2 regions of the Paraburkholderia kururiensis genome follow, and region 1 is predicted to be linked to the other one. Evidence: riboswitches for the same ligand, from Rfam matches in the RefSeq annotation. Region 1 holds a riboswitch; the other holds the start of a gene.
What was found. Region 1 has a riboswitch for thiamine pyrophosphate ahead of thiC (phosphomethylpyrimidine synthase ThiC). Riboswitches for the same ligand answer to the same signal wherever they lie in the genome.
Positions count from the first base shown of each region.

Region 2: another riboswitch for thiamine pyrophosphate. It lies ahead of U0042_RS17565 (FAD-dependent oxidoreductase); the one in region 1 lies ahead of thiC (phosphomethylpyrimidine synthase ThiC).

Region 1 is NZ_CP139965.1:5,688,970-5,696,200, forward strand. It holds gene U0042_RS25550 (L-lactate permease) at 1-77, opposite strand, end outside; gene U0042_RS25555 (hypothetical protein) at 290-724, opposite strand; gene U0042_RS25560 (glycine zipper 2TM domain-containing protein) at 1,068-1,292, opposite strand; gene thiC (phosphomethylpyrimidine synthase ThiC) at 1,583-3,544, opposite strand; TPP riboswitch at 3,637-3,754, opposite strand; gene U0042_RS25570 (GreA/GreB family elongation factor) at 3,877-4,287, opposite strand; gene U0042_RS25575 (DUF1223 domain-containing protein) at 4,735-5,598, shown strand; gene U0042_RS25580 (cytochrome b/b6 domain-containing protein) at 5,622-6,278, shown strand; gene U0042_RS25585 (molybdopterin-dependent oxidoreductase) at 6,290-7,069, shown strand; gene U0042_RS25590 (pentapeptide MXKDX repeat protein) at 7,213-7,231, shown strand, end outside.
Region 2 is NZ_CP139965.1:3,918,392-3,925,622, forward strand. It holds gene U0042_RS17530 (VacJ family lipoprotein) at 1-332, opposite strand, end outside; gene mlaD (outer membrane lipid asymmetry maintenance protein MlaD) at 353-892, opposite strand; gene mlaE (lipid asymmetry maintenance ABC transporter permease subunit MlaE) at 982-1,749, opposite strand; gene U0042_RS17545 (ABC transporter ATP-binding protein) at 1,746-2,564, opposite strand; gene thiE (thiamine phosphate synthase) at 2,693-3,793, opposite strand; gene U0042_RS17555 (thiazole synthase) at 3,790-4,605, opposite strand; gene thiS (sulfur carrier protein ThiS) at 4,647-4,844, opposite strand; gene U0042_RS17565 (FAD-dependent oxidoreductase) at 4,887-6,017, opposite strand; TPP riboswitch at 6,241-6,354, opposite strand; gene U0042_RS17570 (ABC transporter ATP-binding protein/permease) at 6,607-7,231, shown strand, end outside.

The sequences.
Region 1 (7,231 bases):
ACGACGATGGGAAGCGCGGCGACGATGAACGACGGCAACAGCGCGTTGCCGATAGGGGTGAGCAGTTGATGAAACATCCACGTCTCCTTCGTTGTTGTTCGAATCGTCGCGAGCACGGGGGACCGTGTGCGATGGAACTGAAGCAGGACGGGTGGCAGGCCGCCACTTGCGCCCCGTGCAGCGTGTGCAGACGTCTTTTAAGGCGGTGTTTCAATAGCCATACGCAGCATAGGAGACGGACGTGCTGCGTCAAGCAGGGAAACTACGGGAGGCTTCGCGCGAGGCCGCGTCAATGATGACGACCACCGTGGCCGCCGTGCCAGCCGCCGCCATGCCAGTAACCGAAGCTGAACGATACCGACGGCCCCCATCCGTACCAGCCCCACGGGTAAGGGTAGTAAGCCGGATAAGCAGGCCACGCCGGATAAACCGGCACGGGCGCGACCACGACAGGTGGCGGCGCGTAAAGCGGAGCGGGATATTCCGTGTCGGGCGGTGGAGCACTCTGCGCCGACGCTGCCGGCGCCGCAGAAGAGGGTGCGCGGGAGGAAGAGGCGGACGAGGCCGCAGACGGTGCGAGCGGCACCTCGCGTTGCGTGGCTACGGTCGGCACCGGCGGCGCGTAGTAGTACGCGGGGTAGTACGGGTAATAGTAGTAGCACCCGGACAGCGCGAGCAGTGCGCCGGCGCTGGCAAGGCGGGCCGTAGCGGGGAACAGCTTCATGTTGAGGCGCTCCTTCTCGATGCTTCTCGCCGCTTGATGTCAGGACGATGGCGCTGCCGCTGGTCGACGCGGTCTGCGAGGCCGGGCCTGCTACGCGCGGCGCATAGGTGAACGTGTGTCGTGCCGTGTGTCGAACAGATCGAGCATACGCCGCCGTGCACGCGTCGCCTATCGCAACGCCTTGGCGCCCTGTTTCACATCATTTCAGCTGCGCCGTCCCCAATAAAAACGCGGCGCACCCCGTGTTCGGGTGTGCGCCGCGCGAATCTCCCTGATGGGTGCTGCCGCCGACGATCGTTGTGCTATTCGCCTCTAATCCTGCCGGGCGCTTCCGCGTCTTGCGTTACTTGCCTACCTGATTGCCGATGATGCCGCCCACCGCCGCGCCGCCCAGCGTCGAAAGCGCATTGCCGCCGATCGCTGCGCCCGCCACGCCGCCTACACCTGCGCCGATGGCCGTATCGCGCTGTCGTGTCGTCATGTTGTCGCAAGCCGAGAGGGTCGCGGCGAGCGCTACCACTGCTGCCAGCACACCCAGCCGTGCACCCGGATGCCGAGCCGCTTTCATGATCGCTACTCCTTCTTGTAGAAGATTCGGTGCCGGCGGCAGGGCCGCCCCGGCACTTGATGAAACGATCTTATCGACGAGGGCCGTATCAGGGTGTGTACGCTTGTCAGCAGATTGTCGGATCGGTAAATAAATGTTTCGGGCGGTGGCGATACAGCGTTGTTTCGCTGCATCGCACACCGCCCGAATCGAGCTGCACGTGAGATGGGCGCCGCCCTCGCTTCGCGCCGCGCTGCGAAGCGCAAGCTCAGCGCGAACGTACCCGCTGCGCAGCCTTGCCGACGCTTACGTCATTGCCGCTGGTAGATTTCCGCGCCTTGCTTGACGAACTCCACAGCCTTCACTTCCATGCCTTTCTTCAGCGCTTCGTCGTCGCTCAGCCCTTCTTTTGCGGCGTATTCGCGTACGTCCTGCGTGATCTTCATCGAGCAGAAGTGCGGGCCGCACATGGAGCAGAAGTGCGCGACCTTCGCCGAGTCCTTCGGCAGCGTCTCGTCGTGGAACTGGCGTGCCTTGTCCGGGTCGAGGCCCAGGTTGAACTGGTCTTCCCAGCGAAACTCGAAGCGCGCCTTCGACAGCGCGTTGTCTCGCACCTGCGCGCCGGGGTGCCCCTTCGCGAGATCCGCCGCGTGCGCCGCGAGCTTGTACGTGATGATGCCTTCCTTGACGTCGTTCTTGTCGGGCAGGCCGAGGTGTTCCTTCGGCGTCACGTAGCAGAGCATCGCCGTGCCGAACCAGCCGATCATCGCTGCGCCAATGCCCGACGTGATGTGGTCGTAACCCGGCGCGATGTCGGTGGTGAGCGGTCCGAGCGTGTAGAACGGCGCCTCGTCGCACCAGTCGAGCTGCAGGTCCATGTTCTCCTTGATGAGCTGCATGGGCACGTGGCCCGGGCCCTCGATCATGGTCTGCACGTCATGCTTCCACGCGATCTGCGTGAGTTCGCCGAGCGTCTTGAGTTCGGCCAGCTGTGCTTCGTCGTTGGCGTCGTAGATGGAGCCGGGACGCAGCCCGTCGCCCAGCGAGAAGCTCACGTCGTACGCCTTCATGATTTCGCAGATCTCTTCGAAGTGCTCGTACAGGAAGCTTTCGCGATGATGCGCGAGACACCACTTGGCCATGATCGAGCCGCCGCGCGACACGATGCCGGTCATGCGCTTGGCTGTCATCGGCACGTAAGGCAGGCGCACGCCGGCGTGGATCGTGAAGTAGTCCACGCCTTGCTCGGCCTGCTCGATCAGCGTGTCGCGGAAAATTTCCCACGTCAGCTCTTCAGCTTTGCCGTGCACCTTTTCGAGTGCCTGATAGATGGGCACCGTGCCGATGGGCACCGGGCTGTTGCGAATGATCCATTCGCGCGTTTCATGAATGTGCTTGCCGGTCGAGAGATCCATGACCGTGTCGCCGCCCCAGCGGATGGCCCACGTCATCTTGTCCACTTCCTCGCCGATCGACGACGTCACCGCCGAGTTGCCGATGTTCGCGTTGATCTTCACGAGAAAGTTGCGGCCGATGATCATCGGCTCCGTTTCCGGGTGATTGATGTTCGCCGGAATGATGGCGCGGCCGCGCGCCACTTCTTCGCGCACGAAGTCGGGCGTGATCTCCTTCGGCGCGTTGGCGCCGAACGCCGTGGCGCCGAACGCCGTGGCGCCGAACGCCGTGGCGCCGAACGCTTGGCCCGGATGCTGGCGGCCCATCATCGCGGCCAGCTTCTCGCCGTTCGGGCCGCTCGCGCGCAGGCTCTCCAGATATTCGGCGCGGCGCTGGTTCTCGCGGATCGCGATGTATTCCATTTCCGGCGTGACGATGCCCTGGCGCGCGTAGTGCATCTGCGTGACGTTGCGGCCCGCTTTCGCGCGGCGCGGCGTGCGATGCAGGCCGGGAAAGCGCAATTCGGCCGTGGCGGCGTCGGCGGCGCGCTCGCGACCGTAGGCGCTCGAGAGGCCCGGCAGCGCTTCGGTGTCGCCGCGTGCCTCGATCCAGCGCTGGCGCAGCGCAGGCAGACCGGCGCGAATGTCGATGCGCGCTTCGGGGTCGGTGTAGGGACCGGAGGTGTCGTAGACGTAGACGGGCGGATTCTTCTCGCCGCCGAACGCGGTCGGCGTATCGGCCTGGGTGATTTCGCGCATCGGCACGCGGATGTCGGGTTGCGAGCCGGTCACGTAGACCTTGCGCGAGTTCGGCAGCGGTTCGACGGCGGCGGCGTCCACACGCGCGTCAGCGGAAAGGAATTTTGGATTGGCGTTCATGCATCTCTCCTGATGTGGGTTCGCTACGCAGGAGACGAAATGAACGTGGACGGATTTCGCGAGAAGAGGTGGCCCGAAAGCCGATGAAACCGAGGCGAAACCCGGACGCTTCCCTGCGCTGGCATTATCCAGATCAGGTTCAAAGGGTATTTCTCACCCGCAGCAGGCATCGCCGAAGCGATGCCCGACGCAGGACCCCCGCGCAAGCAGCCGTCAAGATACACCGGGCGGTTGCCCGTTGGCAACCCGTCTTCCACCGCTCCTGCAATGGCGTGGGCATGCGTCGCCCGGCCTTCGCGGCGCGCGAAAAACTGCGCTGCGCCGCGGCAATTTCATGATGACGTGTCGTTAGCCGCTTCGGGCTGATACAGGATCTTGTCCACCTTCATCGCTTTTTGCACGCCGCCCGGCGTGGTGAAATGAATGTGTTCGCCGCGCTTTGCACCGAGCAGCGCGTGGCCCGCCGGCGAAAACACGTTGAGCCGGCCGTGCGCCACGTCGGCCTGCGGCGGGTACACGACCGTCCACGTCATGGATTCGCCCGTCTGTTCGTCGAGCAGCACGACCTGCGATCCGATCGTCACCACATTGCGCGCAATCTCATGCGCATCCACGATGGCCGCATGCTCGAGCAGTTCGTCGAGGAGCGGTTGCCGTTGATGTGCGAGCGCGGGCTCGGCCGCGAATTTCGTGAGGCGGGCCACTTCGAGCTCAGTCAGATAGCAGATCTTTTTCTTCTTCACAGCGGTTCTCCTGTTCGATCCAGAAAAGAAAGCTTGCGGATGCGAGTGGCCCGGAGCCCGATCGGCCGGCTCCATAAGCTTGAGGGAGGGCTGGTTCAGATCGGGCGCCGGGCGGGGGAGAGCGGCGCGGCGGCAAGACCGGCAAGGCGCGCTCGCGCGAACGTACGGCGAACACGCGTGCCCGCCATACCCGTTCGGTAATGGCGATGCATGAGGCGCGATGTTCGGGTACGGGGCGCGGGCATGGGAGGAGCGGACGTTAGCGCAGGCGCGTATCGCGCGAGGCATTGAGCAGACGGAACGAATTCATCATAGCACCGCGCCCGTATGCCGGCTGGTGAGCGCGTCGGCGGTCGTCTTTGCATCGGGGCAAATTTTTTTTGCGGACGCTGTCATAAGTGGCCCGCACCGCCGACCAACGTGCAGTTTCCTCAATTGGAGCGGGCCATGCAGAGTAGAGACGGATGGATGAGCACGAGGCGCGTAGGGGCGTTCGTGCTCGCGTGGGCGGTGAGCGGCGTGGCGCAGGCGGCATCGCTCTGCTCGGCGCGCAGCCCGGCGCATCGCGTTGCACTGGTCGAGCTCTATAGCAGCGAGGGTTGCAGCAGCTGCCCACCCGCGGACCGCTGGCTGAGCCAGTGGAAAGACGGCGGCGCGGCGAGCGGGATCGTACCGCTCGCTTTACACGTCGATTACTGGAACAGTCTCGGCTGGACCGATCGTTTTTCGCAGCACGGCTTCACGGAGCGGCAACAAAGCCTCACCGAGCGCGCTGGGGGCCATCTCGTCTATACGCCCGAAGTGTTCGTTTCGGGGCGTGAACTGCGTAGCTGGTCGCAAGACACGAGTTTCGATGCACGTATCGCGCAGGTGCGCTCGCAGCCTGCCGAGGCCGACGTCACGATCACGCTCGAACCGAAAAATATCGATTCGGCATCCTCAGCAATGAATTCGGCGGCATTGACGCAACCGATGCGCGCCATGCTCGATGCGCGATTCACGGCCCACGGCGCAGGCGAGCATGGTCCGTTGGAAGCCTACGTTGCGGTCTACGAAAACGCGCTCACGACGCAGGTGCGTGCCGGCGAAAACAGTGGCGCGACCTTGCATCACGATCGTGTGGTGCGCGAGTGGATCGGCCCCGTCGCACTCGATGCCGGACACGCGCAAATCAGGCGCGAGATCGACTTGCCGACCGATGCCCGCAACGCACCTCGAGCCTCGCGCGGATCGTTCGGTGTAGTCGCTTTCGTCGAGGACGCAACGAGCGGCGACGTCCTCCAGGCAGCCGACCTACCTGCCTGCCACTGACTGGATTTTTCAAGGAGACCGATATGGCCACACCCAACACGAGCGCCCGCGAGTTGCATCGCGACGCGCCTGCCGGGAAAGGCGCGCATCCGCCCGGCGTCATTCATCCGCTGTGGCTGCGCCTCACGCACTGGCTCAACGCGCTCACCGCGCTGGTGATGATGTTTTCCGGCTGGCGCATCTATAACGCGTCGCCGGTATTCGCGAGCTTCAGTTTCCCGAATGCCGTCACGTTAGGCGGCTGGCTGGGTGGTGCGCTGCTGTGGCACTTCGCGGCGATGTGGCTGCTCGTTTTCAACGGACTCGCTTATCTCGCATTGAATCTCGCCACGGGGCGGTTCGCGCGCAAGTACCTGCCGCTCACGCCGCGCGCCATTCTGCGCGATCTTGCGGGCGCGCTTACCGGCAAGCTGTCGCATGCCGACCTGCGCCACTACAACGCCGTACAGAGGGCCGCGTATGTGTTCGTCATCGTCGATCTGATCGTGCTCGTGCTGTCCGGGCTCGCCGTCTGGAAGTCGGTGCAGTTTCCGCTCCTGCGCGACGTGATGGGCGGCTACGACAACGCACGCGTCGTGCATTTCGTCGCAATGTCGTTAATGGCTGCATTCGTCGCCGTGCATCTCGTGATGGTGGCAATCGTTCCGCGCTCGCTTGTCGCGATGTTGCGCGGGCGTTAAGGAGAAGCGTCATGAGCATGGAAAACAGGAAGACGGTCGCGAAACTCGACCGCGAGTCGATTCTCATCGACGCGCGTCGCGAACTCGCCATGCCGGCGCGCCGCGCGTTCGGCAAGCAGTTGATGAGCCTGGGCAGTCTCGTGATGCTGACCGGCTGCAACGTGACGGACGAAGACTCGGTGAATCACTTCTTGCGTGCAGTTTCGCGTTTGAACGATCGCGCCCAGGCCGCGATCTTCGACCCCTACCGCCTTGCGCCTACTTACACCGAAGCGCAGATCACGCGGCCGTTTCCGTTCAATGCCTACTACGGCATCGACGAAGTACCCCACGTCGACGCGTCTGCCTACCGTCTCACGGTAAGCGGTCTCGTTACCGGCAAGCGTGTGTGGACACTGCCGGAACTCTACGCGCTGCCGCACGCCGAGCAGATTACGCGGCACATCTGCGTGGAGGGCTGGAGCGCAGTCGGACGCTGGGGCGGCACACCGTTTCGCGAGTTTCTGCGGCGCGCAGGCGCGGACACGACGGCGAAGTACGTCGGCTTCAAATGTGCCGACGACTACTACGAAAGCATCGATATGCCGACGGCGCTGCATCCGCAGACGCTGCTCACGTTCGAGTACGACGGCGAGCGCCTGCCGGCGAAGTATGGATTCCCGATGAAATTGAGAATGCCCACCAAGCTCGGCTACAAGAACCCGAAGCACATCGTGGAAATCTTCGTTACTAACACGTTCCCTGGCGGCTACTGGGTCGATCAGGGCTACAACTGGTTCGGAGGCTCCTGACGCGCGCGGGCGGCGACGCGCAGGCGATCGAAGCCGCCCCGGACGGCAGGTGCTTCAGAAAGCCCGGCTGCGCATGGTGCGTAGCCGGATACACACACCTCATCACAACCCATGGAGTGATCAACATGAAAACGCTGAAGAAGATGACGATGGCAGTCCTGA
Region 2 (7,231 bases), 1.8 Mb from region 1:
ACGCCGAACACCGTGTTGATCACGATGCGCATAATGTCTTCCACGCCGTCCGTGATCTTCAGCTGCAACAGGTTGTTGGCTGCGATATAGACGTCGCCGATGTTCGAAAAGAAGTTCGTGACGCTGTCGCGCACGGGCTGCGGCGTGACCTTGACGTAGCCGCGCGCCACGGGCTTGAGCGCGTACTGGTCGACCTTGTCGTTGAAGGTGAAGATCGTGCGGTTCAGGCCTTCGAGCGGGTCTTCCTTCGTCGGCGTCTGCACGGTCGAGCAGCCCGCCAGGGCGACCACCCCAAGAGCCAGCGCAGTGCGACGAATGGGTGCGTTTTTCATCGTTCTTGTTCTCCGTGTTCTTATTGGGCGCCGGAGGCCGGCGCCGCCACCGCCGGTGCCGCTGGCGCGGGCGGTGCTGCGCCTGCGGCGGGCTTCGCAGCCCCCGAGTCCGCCGCCTTGCTGTACAGGAACTGCCCGATCAGGTTCTCGAGCACGATGGCCGACTGCGTCATGGCGATCGTGTCGCCGGCCTTCAGCATTTCGCTGTCGCCGCCCGGCTCGAGCCCGATGTACTGCTCGCCCAGCAGACCCGAGGTGAGGATCTTGGCCGACGTGTCCTTCGGAAACTGGTACTGCTTGTCCAGATCGATCGTGACGAGCGCCTGGTACGTGTTCGTGTCGAAGCTGATGGACGCCACGCGGCCCACCGTCACGCCCGCGCTCTTCACCGGCGCGCGCGGCTTCAGCCCGCCGATGTTGTCGAACTTGAGCTTGACCGGGTAGGTCGCCTGAAAGGACAGCGAGCTCATGTTGCCGACCTTCAGCGCGAGAAACAGCAGCGCAATGAAGCCCGCCACCACGAACAGGCCGACCCAGAAGTCGAGAGCAGTCTTTTTCATCGTCATCCCAATGAGAAACCGTTGCCGCGGCACGGCGCCGGGCGGCGGGGCGCGTTCAGCGCTCCACAGGCCGCGCGGCGCATGCCGCGCTAGCTGAACATCAATGCGGTCAGCAGGAAATCGAGGCCTAGCACCGCGAGCGAGGCATACACCACTGTCTTCGTCGTGGCGCGCGATACGCCTTCAGGCGTCGGCTTCGCCTCGTAGCCCTGGAACAGCGCCACGAACGTGACGGCGAAACCGAACACGATACTCTTGATCACGCCGTTGCCCACGTCGCTCCAGACGTCCACGCCGCCCTGCATCTGCGACCAGAATGCGCCGGAGTCGACGCCGATCAGCAGCACGCCCACCACGTAGCCGCCCAGCACGCCAATGGCGCTGAAAATCGCCGCGAGAATAGGCATCGCGATGACACCCGCCCACATGCGCGGCGCGATCACGACGCGAACGGGGTCCACGGCCATCATTTCCATCGCCGTGAGTTGCTCACCCGCCTTCATCAGACCGATCTCGGCCGTAAGCGAAGTGCCCGCCCGGCCCGCGAACAGCAGCGCCGTGACGACCGGCCCGAGCTCGCGCACGAGCGAAAGCGCGACGAGCAGCCCGAGCGCCTGCTCGGAGCCGTAGCGATTCAGCGTGTAATAGCCCTGCAAGCCGAGTACGAAGCCGACGAACAGGCCGGACACCGCGATGATCACGATCGAGTAGTTGCCGACGAAGTGAATCTGCTTCGTCACGAGGCGCGGACGCCGCAGCAACGGGAAGAACTCGAGCAGCAGGCGCAGGAAGAGCCTCGTGCCGTAACCCGCGCGCACGAGCGCCGCGATGACGCGGCTTCCGATCAGACTGATCATGCGTTACCCCCGCCCATGCCGAAGTCCGCACCGAGGCTGGCAGCGGGGTAATGAAAGCGGAACGGGCCGTCCGGCGCACCGTCGATGAACTGGCGAACGGTGGGGTCGCTCGATGCGCGCAACTGGTCGGGCGTGCCCTCGGCGTGCACGCGGCCGTTTGCGAGAAAGTAGACGTAGTCGGCAATCGCGAACGACTCCGGCACGTCGTGCGTGACGAGAATCGAGGTGGCGCCGAGTGCGTGGTTGAGCGTGCGAATCAGGTTGGCCGTGATGCCGAGCGAAATCGGGTCGAGCCCGGCGAACGGTTCGTCGTACATCATGAGTTCGGGGTCGAGTGCGATGGCGCGCGCAAGCGCCACGCGCCGCGCCATGCCGCCCGACACCTCGGACGGCGCAAGGTCGCGCGCGCCGCGCAGGCCGACAGCGTTCAGCTTCATGAGCACGAGGTCGCGGATCAGTTCTTCGGGCAGGTCGGTGTGCTCGCGCAGCGCGAACGCGACGTTCTCGAACACCGACATATCGGTGAAAAGCGCGCCGAACTGGAACAGCATGCCCATCTTGCGGCGCAGCGCGTAGAGGCCTTCGCGTGTCTGCGCGCCGACGTCCTCGCCGTGAAACAGCACCTGGCCGCGCTGCGCGCGCACGAGTCCGCCGATGAGGCGCAGCACCGTAGTCTTGCCGCCGCCCGAGCCGCCCATGACCGCTACCACCTGGCCACGCGCGAAGCGCATGTTCAGACCGGAGAGGACGAGCCGGTCGCCGTAACCGAAATCGACGTCGCGAAGCTCGAGAAGGGTCTCAGAAGAAGAAGGCACGTGGGCTGACAATCCTTTTACACGAAGGCCGAATTATAGGGCCATCATGAAGTTGCTGCCGCGACGTGCCCCGTCCGCTTAACCAAATCTAAACATCAGAGGTTAAGGCCAGATGTCTGGTCGGACGATTATTGCGTAAACTCCCGCTGCAACGCAGCAACCGCGGCCGCGGGGTCGGCCGCTTCCGTCACGGCCCGCACGAGCGCCGCCGACCCCACGCCCGTGGCCAGCACCCGAGGCAGCACGTCTGCGCTGATGCCGCCGATCGCCACGAGCGGCACAACGCCGCCCAGCAGTTGGACATAGCGGCCAAGCCGCACGAGTCCTTGCGGCGCGGTCGGCATCACCTTTGTCGTGGTGGGAAACACCGCGCCCAGCGCAATGTAGCTGGGCCGGAAGTGCAGTGCCGTGAGCATTTCGTAGTAGCTGTGCGTCGAGAGGCCGAGCCGCAGGCCTGCCGCCGCAATCGCGGCGAAGTCGGCCACCCGCAGATCTTCCTGACCGAGATGCACGCCGTACGCGCCCGCCTCGATCGCTTCGCGCCAGTGATCGTTGATGAATACCTGCGCATCGTGCCGGCGACCGGCCGCCACACAACGCGCGATTTCCGCCTTCAGCACGTCCGGCTCAGCGTGCTTGAGCCTCAATTGCACCGTCTTCACGCCGTAGTCCAGCACGCGCTCCACCCAATCGGCTGTGGGCAGCACGGGATAGAGCCCCAGGCGCGAGGGGCAGGCCGGGAACGATTGTGCCGGCGCGGCCGGCAGTCCAGCCACGCTTGGGAAGCGCGCGAGGTCCGTGGGCCATGCGTCGGCGGCGGTCCGTTCGTCGCCGTCGCGCCAGGCCATCGCGAGCGTCAGCGCATCGTGGGGATCAAAGCCGCAGTCGAGAAACGCTGCCAGCGCGGGAATCCAGTCTTCGGCGAGGTGGCCTTCGAGCGCATAGCGTTCGCCGCCCAGATGCAACGTGACGCGCGCTTCGGCGGCTTCGATCACGCCCGCGCCGCGCACGAGCCAGCTCGCGAGGTGTTCGCCCGCGTGGGACACATTCGACACGACGATCAGGTCGCCGCCGTTCGGCTCGTCCGGCGCGGTCAGGCAGACGCGCCAAGGCGCGTGCGTGGGCGGCCAGTCGCCAAGACGCGCGCGGATGCGCTCCACGGCCTCGGTCAGTTCATCGGCGGGCGGCCAGAACAGCTCGCGCGCCGGCAAGGGCAATCTTTCGGTCATGCTGCACTCCCATCCTGATGCCAGAACGGCATGCCCACCACGGGCGTGCTCGCCTGCGCCGTCTGCCGTTCGGCCATCGGCCCGGCAAGGTATGCCTCGCGTCCGGCGTCCACGCCGAGCGCGAAGGCGCGCGCCATCGCTTCCGGGTGCGTCGCCTGCGACACGGCCGTGTTCAACAGCACGCCGTCGAAGCCCCACTCCATCACCTGGCACGCGTGCGACGGTACGCCGAGCCCCGCATCGACGATGAGCGGCACATCGGGCAGCCGTTCGCGCAGCACGCGCATCGCGTACGGATTCATCACGCCCTTGCCCGTGCCGATGGGCGCGCCCCACGGCATCAGCGCCTCGCAGCCCGCGTCGAGCAGGCGCCGGCCGATCACGAGATCTTCGGTGCAGTACGGCAGCACCTTGAAGCCGTCCTTGACGAGGCGCTCAGCCGCTTTGATCAACCCGACCGGGTCCGGTTGCAGCGTGTAGTCGTCGCCGATCAGTTCGAGCTTGATCCAGTCGGTTTCGAATACTTCGCGCGCCATGTGCGCGGTCGTCACGGCCTCGGCCACGGTCTGGCAGCCTGCCGTGTTCGGCAGAAGCGGCACGGCATGGCGTTTGAGCAGATCGAAGAAGCCGGCTTCGGCGCCGCCTTCGGTCATTTGCCGGCGCAGCGCGACGGTGACCATGCCGGGGCGCGCCGCCTCGATGGAACGCGACAGCGACTGCAGCGACGGATAACGCGACGTGCCGAGCAGCACCCGGCTCGCGAAGGTTTCGCCGTAGAGCGTGAGCGCGTCGGCGGATGGGGAGAGGGTCATGGGACGATCCTTTGCAGGTGACGGCGAGCGTGCGGCGCCGCTCAGCCGCCCGCGACAGGGGTGACGACATCCAGCCGGTCGCCCGGCTGGAGCGCGCGCGCCGCATGCTGGCCGCGCGCGACGAAATCGCCGTTCAACGCGACCGCGAACGGCGGACGCGCGCCGAATGCGGCCAGCGCATCGGCAACGGTTGCGCCGTCGGGCAACGAAAACGGCTTCTGGTTTACGTGTATTTCCATGGTTCGCGTTCTGTCGGTTCGCTCACGAGGACTCGATCGCGTTCAGACCGATACCTCGGCGTGCTCGAGATGAAAAAGACTGGACCAGCGCGCCTCGCTGCGCCACTGCGCAAATGCGTCGGCATTTGCGATGCGGCCGGTCAACAGCGTCTGCGCGAAGCGTGCCGCGGAGTCGGCCACTTCCGGCGCGATCATGTAGCCGTGCCGATACAGGCCGTTGACGCGCAAGGTGCGTGCGCCGTCCCAGACGAGCGCGGGCCGGTGGTCGGGCAAGGTCGGCCGGCATTGCGAGTTCAGTTCGAGAATGCGCGCCTCCCCAAAGGCGGGATGCACCGAAAACGCCGCGCTCAGCAGCTCCAGCGCGGAGCGCACGCTGACGGGCGACATGTCTTCGCCTTCGATCTCCGTTGCGCCGATCACATAGACGTCGTCCTGCTTGGGCGCGACATAGAGCGGATAGCGCGGATGCAGCAACCGCACAGGGCGCGTCAGCGCAATGCCCGGCGCGTGCACGCGCGCCACCTCGCCGCGAATGCCGCGCAGCGTGGGCCAGACCGGCTTGCCGCCCAACCCGCGGCAGTCGATCACGACACGTGCGTCGGGATACGCCGTGCCCTCGACCGCACTGTTCCAATGCGTATCGACCTTACGCTGGGCGAGCCCGGCCGCGAGTGCACGCAAGGCCTGGCGGTTGTCGAGCTGACCTTCGTTGGGCAGCAGCCATCCTTTGGCGAACCGGCCAGCCAGCGCTGGCTCGGCGTCGCCTACCTCGGTGCCCGCGAGCGACACGAACCCACCGTCGACCAGGCCCGCCGGCGCATTGGCGCGCACGCGCCGTTCGAACAGCGGCGCTTCGGCGCGGTCGGCGTGATGCCAGACGACGAGCGTGCCGTTGCGCTGAAAGAAGACGGGTTCGGGCAGTTGAGCCAGGATGCGCGGCCAGCTTTCCAGCGACGCCACGCCGAGTTCGGTGATGAGCAGTTCAGCCACGGCGGCCTCGGCAAGCGGCGCGAGCATGGCCGCGGCCACCCACGCGGCCGAGCTGCTGCCGTCGGCGTCGCCGCGATCGTAAAGCGCCACGCGATGTCCCGCGCCGGCAAGCTGCCACGCGACGAGGCGGCCACAGAGCCCGCCGCCGACCACGGCGAAATCCGGTCGGACAGCGGCGCTCATGAGCGCGCTCCAAACGACCCGCGTTGCGTGACCATACGCGCGGCAGCGCGACGAACGCGCCGGTGAAAGCAAAGAACTGGAGAATGAGCGGTCATCGTATCCTTTCCGTACGGCAGGCTGCACACGTACACAAGGACGAAACCGGCTGGCGAGGCCGGCCGGACACGCTCCGATGCAATGAAGGAGCGCCGCCCGGCGGGAGACTGGACGCATGGGCATCCAGCGGGACTTTCCCGAAACTTCCCGCGCCGGTATTACCCGGATCGGGTGCGAAGGGTCTCTCTCAGCCTCGCCGCCGCGTGCTGCCGGCCGGCGCGAAGCACCCCTGTTTCGTCAGCGGCCATTAGACCATAAAAGCCAGAGCCGCCGCAAACGAGGCAGGGCGCCGCAGGACGCGCGGCAGGGCCGCCGAATATGGAGCTGGGGGCGGGCTCTGGCACAATGCCGTGGACCCGATTAAGGCGTGTTTAAGCGGTGCCGGCCAAAATCCGCCCAGTCGCCGCGGCGGGAAATGCCCTCACCGCCCGCGCCCGTCAGGATCTGCAAACCCGCCGTTGGGCCGGCATCTCAATCCGATATCAGGAAGCTCATGACCAATCCCACCTCCAGCCCTACGTCCAGCCAGACCGACCGCGTCTCGGCGTGGAGCCTCATCAAGCCCTACTGGGTGTCCGAGGAACGCAAGATCGCCTGGGGTCTGCTGATCGCGATCATCATGATGAACCTGATGCTCGTGGGCATCAACGCATGGCTGAACAACTGGAACCGCGACTTCTATAACGCGCTGCAAAGCAAGAACGTGCATGAATTCCCGCACCTGATGCTGATCTTCACCGGCCTTGCGTTCGCGTTCATCATCATCGCGGTGTACACGCGTTATCTGCGCCAGATGCTCGGCTTTCGCTGGCGCCAATGGCTCACCACGAAGTATCTGCAAGAGTGGCTGGGCGAAGGCACGTTCTACCGCATCGAGCGTGATCGCCTCACCGACAACCCCGACCAGCGGATCGCCGTCGACCTCGATTCGTTCGCGACCACGACGCTTGCGCTCACCCTCGATCTGATCTCCACCATCGCCACCCTCGTGTGGTTCTCGATCGTGCTCTGGAGCACCGCGGGCGCACTGACCGTGATGCTGGGCGGCACACCGGTGCAGATTCCCGGTTACATGCTGTGGGCCGCGATCGGGTACGCCGTCGTGGGCTCGATCCTCA